Regions from separate parts of the Rhizobium sp. TAL182 genome, predicted to be linked through region 1. Evidence: riboswitches for the same ligand, from Rfam matches in the RefSeq annotation. Region 1 holds a riboswitch; each other region holds the start of a gene.
The links. A riboswitch is a leader RNA that binds a small molecule or an ion and turns the genes downstream of it on or off. The one in region 1 is predicted to bind thiamine pyrophosphate.
Positions count from the first base shown of each region.

Region 2: another riboswitch for thiamine pyrophosphate. It lies ahead of thiM (hydroxyethylthiazole kinase); the one in region 1 lies ahead of thiC (phosphomethylpyrimidine synthase ThiC).
Region 3: another riboswitch for thiamine pyrophosphate. It lies ahead of Tal182_RS20895 (ABC transporter permease); the one in region 1 lies ahead of thiC (phosphomethylpyrimidine synthase ThiC).

Region 1 is NZ_CP021025.1:86,129-88,311, reverse strand. It holds gene Tal182_RS22625 (acyltransferase) at 1-1,029, shown strand, start outside; TPP riboswitch at 1,135-1,266, shown strand; gene thiC (phosphomethylpyrimidine synthase ThiC) at 1,361-2,183, shown strand, end outside.
Region 2 is NZ_CP021028.1:378,906-381,088, reverse strand. It holds gene Tal182_RS28455 (ABC transporter substrate-binding protein) at 1-49, opposite strand, end outside; gene Tal182_RS28450 (DUF1349 domain-containing protein) at 278-862, shown strand; TPP riboswitch at 958-1,054, shown strand; gene thiM (hydroxyethylthiazole kinase) at 1,096-1,896, shown strand; gene thiE (thiamine phosphate synthase) at 1,893-2,183, shown strand, end outside.
Region 3 is NZ_CP021024.1:4,201,400-4,203,582, forward strand. It holds gene soxR (redox-sensitive transcriptional activator SoxR) at 120-590, opposite strand; TPP riboswitch at 923-1,036, shown strand; gene Tal182_RS20895 (ABC transporter permease) at 1,197-2,003, shown strand; gene Tal182_RS20900 (ABC transporter ATP-binding protein) at 2,000-2,183, shown strand, end outside.

The sequences.
Region 1 (2,183 bases):
AACCATTTTGTCTTCCTGGACGAGCTTCGGGGGATAGCGGCGCTGTCAGTGGTTCTCCTACATGCTAACCAGGCTTTTGCCTTCGGCCTTCATTTTCACGCCTATCTGGCGGTGGATTTCTTCTTTTGTCTCAGTGGCTTCGTTCTCGCACACGGATATGACGCAAAGCTGAAGTCGGGCATGTTGCGAAACAGGACATTCCTCCTCAAACGCACAATACGACTTTATCCCATGATCGCGGTCGGTGTCGCTTTAGGCGTTCTCGCGGCGCAATTTACCTACGCCTCGATTCTTTCCGGTCTTGACGTCTCGATTCTTGCACTCGGCGCATTGCTTCTTTTGCCGCTCGGACTTTTGGTGGGACAAGAGGCGTTCGCGATCAACAACCCCCTCTGGTCTATCTGTTTTGAAATAGTCGCAGGCGTGGCCTACGGCTCAGTCGCCCGACGGAGAATTCGTCTTTGGCATGAGATAGCGGCTCTCGCCCTATTGGCCGCAGCGCTTTTCGCCGTCGTCTCGATCGAGGGTACCGTCGGACCGGTCGGATTTGGCAGCTGGCGAACGTTCTTCGAGGGATTGGTCAGGGTCGGCTTTTCGTTCCTTGCCGGTGTGCTGATCTTCCGCTGGGATATAAGCAACCGTATCAGGGCGGTACCGCCTCAGGTCCCGCTTTTCCTCCTGATCGCGGTTCTGTTTTGCCCCTTTGCCGTCGCCAGAGACATCTTCGACTTCGTCTGCATCGCTATCATATTTCCGATCGTGCTCGTGCTGGCCGTAGCGGTTTCCTCCCATGAGAAACGGCCATTCGCCGCATATCTTGGCCAGATATCTTATCCTCTCTACATCGTCCATCAGCCAATAATGCAACTCGGCGCTCAGCTCCAAATCTCCACCGGCGAGGTGATCCCACGGCCGATCACCGCCGGCCTCGCACTCCTGACTGCCATAGCTGTTGCGCATCTCTTGTACACTCGCTTCGATACACCCGTGCGCGTCTATTTAGGCCGCAAGCTGCTCAGACCAGCTTGACGGCGTCGTTTTTTGCGACGGCGGCAACCCCCGTGCTAGGGATTGGGCGATGGAAACGCATCGGGTCGTGGCTTGACACGAAGGCCGCTCCGGTCTTTGATGCCGAACATTCACCAGGGGTGTCCCGGCAAGGGGCTGAGATTCTGCTGAACAATATGGCTTTGCCTGTTGTGGCGCAGTGACCCGTTGAACCTGATCCAGTTCATACTGGCGTAGGGACGGTGCGGACGCGGCGGCTGTTGGGCGAATCTCGCTTTGTCGCGCAAAGCGTCTTTCCATCATTCCAACACTGGAACTGGGTCTCCAAACGTCAAACCTTGGAGCCTCATCCATGAATATTGTTGCACCCCAGCTTACTCCCGTCGTCACCACCGGCCCGCTTCCGGCCTCGACCAAGATCGTCAAACCCGGAACGCTCTATCCGGATCTGCGCGTGCCGATGCGCGAAATCAGCCTTCACCCGACCTCCGGCGAGCCGCCGGTCACGGTCTATGATTCCTCCGGCCCCTATACCGATCCGGCCCATGTGGTTTCCATCGACGCCGGTCTGCCGCGTTTGCGCGAGGCCTGGGTCAGGGCGCGCGGCGACGTCGAAACTTATGAAGGCCGGGTGGTGAAGCCTGAAGACAATGGTTTTGCCACGGGCGAACGGCTGACGCCGGAATTTCCCATTCGCAACACGCCGCTAAAGGCAAAGGCCGGCCGCGCCGTCACCCAACTCGCCTATGCGCGTGCCGGCATTATCACCCCGGAAATGGAATTTATCGCGATCCGCGAAAACCTCGGCCGGCAGGCCGCGAAGGAGGCGCTCGCCCGCGACGGCGCGAGCTTCGGCGCGCATGTTCCGGATTTCGTGACGCCCGAATTCGTGCGCCGGGAAGTCGCCGAGGGCAGGGCGATCATCCCGGCCAATATCAACCACCCCGAATCCGAACCGATGATCATCGGCCGGAATTTCCTAGTGAAGATCAACGCCAATATCGGCAATTCGGCCGTCACCTCGTCGATGGCGGAAGAGGTGGAAAAGATGGTCTGGGCGATCCGCTGGGGCGCCGACACAGTCATGGACCTTTCCACCGGTCGCAACATTCACAACATCCGCGAATGGATCATTCGCAACTCGCCGGTTCCGATTGGAACCGTGCCGCTTTACC
Region 2 (2,183 bases), on a different replicon from region 1:
GCAGAGCGACGAGCGCGGTGCCGAGCAGGAATGCGACAAGCGTTTTCATATGAGGGCTCCCGTTAAGTTCCACAATTATGTAATTCATCTTTTTGTAACAGAATAAGAGATGAAGTAATCGTGTCAAGCGGAAGCCCACGGATTATGTCGTGAGACGAGGGTCGCGACGGCCAACACCGCCGAACCGCGGGTGCGGCTGGCCGCCTTCGCGAAGCTCGCGCATTATGGGGGCGCTAAGAATCGGCAGCGCCCGCGGCTTCAATAAAGCGAGGATGGAATGGACATCGATTTCAACAACGGAAAATGGCTGAACGAACCGACAAGCTGGCACGCCGACGCAACCGGTCTGACGCTGACGACAGGCGAGAAGACCGATTTCTGGCGGGAGACCTATTACGGCTTCACCCGCGACAGCGGCCACTTCCTCGCCTTCCCCACCGCCGATAGCTTCACCGCCCAGATCCGCGTGCAAGGCGAGTTCCGCACCCTCTACGACCAGGCCGGCCTGATGGTGCGCCTCGACGAAAAACGCTGGGTCAAGACGGGCGTCGAATTCACCGACGGCGAAGCCTTCCTCAGCACCGTCGTCACCGACGGCAAGTCCGACTGGTCCGTTTCGCAGCCCTTCAAGGAACTTGAGGATTTCCACATCCGCGTTACCGTCGCAGCCGGCGCGCTACGCATTCAGGCCTCCAGCGACGGCAGCCGCTGGCCGCTGCTGCGGTTAGCGCCCCTCCCGATTGCCGACAGATACGAGGTCGGGCCGACCGCCTGCACGCCGGAACGCAGCGGATTGACAGTGCAGTTTTCGGAGTTTTCGATCGGGGCAGCGATTACGACGGATCTGCATGATTTAAGTTGAGGAACGCTGTGATCCCTTCAACCAGCTTTGTCGGAAGGCAGGCGAAACGTCATTTTCGGGATGACAGCCGCGTGGTTCTCTGCGAAAAAGAGCGCGATGAGAGACAGGGGCGTTCGTCGACAGACGGGCTGAGAAGAACCCTTCGAACCTGAACCGGATAATGCCGGCGGAGGGAGTCGCTCGGGGATCGCCGTAGACGCCGCCCCGCGCCTGCCCCGCCTGAAAGGGGCGCTATGCAGAGCAAGACCACCTCAGCCATGCTGGAGGCGATGCGCGAAAAGCCGCCGCTCGTCCACTGCATCACCAATTATGTCGCCATGAACATCGCGGCCAATGTCCTGCTGGCATCCGGCGCTTCGCCCGCCATGGTGCATGCGGCTGAGGAAGCCGGCGAATTCGCCGGCATCGCGAGCGCGCTGACCGTCAACATCGGCACGCTGTCGACCCAATGGCTCGACGGCATGCAGGCGGCGGCGAAGGCCGCGGCCGCAGCCGGCAAACCCTGGGTGCTCGATCCGGTGGCGCATTATGCGACGGGCTTTCGCCGCCAAGCGGTCGCCGATCTGCTGGTGCTGAAGCCCACGATCATCCGCGGCAATGCCTCCGAGATCATCGCGCTTGCCGGCGGGGAGAGCCGCGGCCAGGGCGTCGACAGCCGCGATCCGGTCGAGCAGGCGGAGGATTCGGCCAGTCGGCTCGCGGAGCGGCAGCAGGCAATCGTCGCCGTCACCGGCGCCGTCGATTTCGTGACCGATGGCGCGAGGGCGGTGCGCATCAAGGGCGGATCAGTGCTGATGCCGCAGGTCACCGCACTCGGCTGCTCGCTCACCTGCCTGGTCGGAGCTTTCGCCGCCACCGCGCCCGAGGATCTGTTCGGCGCCACCGTCGCAGCGCTCGCAACCTTTGCCGTCGCCGGCGAAGATGCCGCGCTCGGGGCGGCCGGCCCCGGCTCCTTCGCCTGGCGCTTCCTCGATGCGCTGGCCGCGCTCGACGGCGAAGCGCTGGATGCGAGAGCCAGGGTATCGATCGCATGAAGGCTTTCGACCTTTCGCTCTACCTCGTCCTCGATCCGGATCTCTGCGCCCGGATCGGCATGGTCGAGACCGCCCGCCTTGCCGTTGCCGGCGGCGCGACGATGGTGCAGCTGCGCGACAAACAGGCGGGGATAGCACGCATGATCGAGACCGGCCGCGCCTTGAAACAGGCGCTCGGCGGCACCGGCGCCCACCTCATCGTCAACGACGCCGTCGAGGCGGCGATCGCCATCGGCGCCGATGGCCTGCATATCGGCCAGGAAGACATGGATGCGCGCACCGCGCGG
Region 3 (2,183 bases), on a different replicon from region 1:
CCGTCCTCCTCGCGGACAAAGCCGCCTGTTGCGCCATTCGCCCTTAACATATGAGCGCGCCGGCCGAAAGAAAGGCGGCATCATCTTTCCGCGAGAGGCTAGCGCTCTTCCTCGAAAGCTCACACTTCGTTTTCGCTCTCCAGCAGCCGCGGGCCCGGCCCTTCCTCGCCGAGCCGATCGAAGGGATTGCGCAACGGACAGCTTTCGATCGACAGGCAGCCGCAGCCGATGCAGCCGGTCAGACGGTCTCGCAGCAGGCTCAGCTGTCTGATTCGCGTGTCGAGCTCATCCTTCCAGCGCGCCGACAGCGTCTGCCAGTCGGCAACCGTCGGCGTGCGTCCCTGCGGCAGGGAGGCAAATGCCGTCTGGATTTCCGAAAGCGGAATGCCGACACGTTGCGCCACCTTGATGATGCCGAGCCGGCGAAGCACATCGCGTCCGTAGCGCCGCTGGTTGCCGCGCGTGCGGATACTCGAGATCAGCCCCTTGACCTCATAGAAATGCAGCGCCGAGACGGCAAGACCGCTGCGTTGCGCCACTTCACCGACCGTCAGAAGCCTGCCGAGCGGCGTTGCAGAAATCCTATTCATCGCCTATTGACCTCAATATTAGTTGAGGTTTTATAACCCCTGCTCCCCCGCCCGTAAAGCGCGAGGCGCAGGAAGGAGCGGCAGTGAGATCATCCGGTCGATAAAAGCTGGAACGAGGGCATCGGCGCTCGTCCGCCCCCGTATCGATCGCTCCAGCCGATATAGCCCCCGAGAGGCGAGCGCTCGGGTTCCGTTCCCGGCAGGTACGGAACCTCGGAAACACCCGGACAGGACCTCTGTCCGGGTGTTTTTTCTTTTGCGCCCCATCCCGACCGGCCGGACTGCTTTGCAATTTTGCGGTTGCGGCAAGAAAACCCCGATGATAGTTTTCGCCGAAATAACAGGGGAGCTCCGTGTCGCCGGGGCTGAGATGCGAGGCGCAAGCTTCCGGACCCTTCTAAGCTGATCTGGGTAATGCCAGCGGAGCGAGGTCCAAATGCATTCCGGCGCGCAAGTGTCACTCTACCCGACGTCCGGCCATTCCGCCGGCATCCCTATCGATGCCGTCAAGGCAATCGCCCCGAATTGCGGCAGGCTGCGCATCGAGACCGATGCCCTCGACAGGTTTGCGCCAACGGCCCGACGAAAGCCTGAAATCGAGCGCCGATGACATCGCCACGCCCATCGGATTCGCGTCTTGCGACGCTCTGTCTCGCCGTGTACCGGGCAATGCCCGCCTTGCTCGCAGGCTTTGCCTTTCTGGCGGCATGGGAACTCTATGTCGATCTTTCCGGCATCAAACCGTCCATTCTGCCGGCGCCTTCGCGTATCCTTGTCCAGGGCTGGCTGAACCGAGAGGGGCTGATATCAAACACCTGGCCGACGCTCGGCGCCACACTCGGCGGTTTCGCTCTGTCGCTCGCCTTCGCCTTCGCCTCTTCGATCCTGATGGATTTCATGCCCTTCATGCGCCGGGCACTGCTGCCGATCTTCATTGCCAGTCAGACTTTGCCGCTGGTGGCGATTGCACCCCTCGTCGTTCTCTGGTTCGGTTTCGGCCTTTTGCCGAAGATATTGCTGGTGGCCCTCGTCACCTTTTTCCCGCTGCTCGTTGCCCTGCTTCAGGGTTATGAGGCAACCGACCGCGATATTGCCGAATTGCTGAACTCGATGAAGGCGAGCCGCTGGCGCATTTTCCGCCTGGCGCGCCTTCCCTCCTCTTTGCCCTTTTTCTTCGCGGGTCTCAGGATCTCGATCACCTATGCCGTCGTCGGCGCGATCTTTGCCGAATATGCCGGCGCTGCAAGCGGCCTCGGCATCTATATCCTCAACGCCAAGAACAATTTCCGTCCCGATCTCGTGCTCGCCGCCGTGATCATCAGCGCTCTCTTGACGCTCTGCCTCTTCGCGCTGACGCTGGTTATCCAGCGTTTCGTCATGCCCTGGCAGCCATCCCAGGAGCGGCGCCGATGACCGGTCAGATGCTTGAGCTGCGCAACATCTCGAAATCCTTCGACGGCATGAAGGTTCTGAGCGACATTTCACTCACCGTCGCAAACGGCGAGTTCGTTTCGATCGTCGGCCCATCCGGCTCCGGAAAATCGACTGTGCTGAGACTGCTGACACAGGCGCTGCGGCCTGATTCCGGCGCCA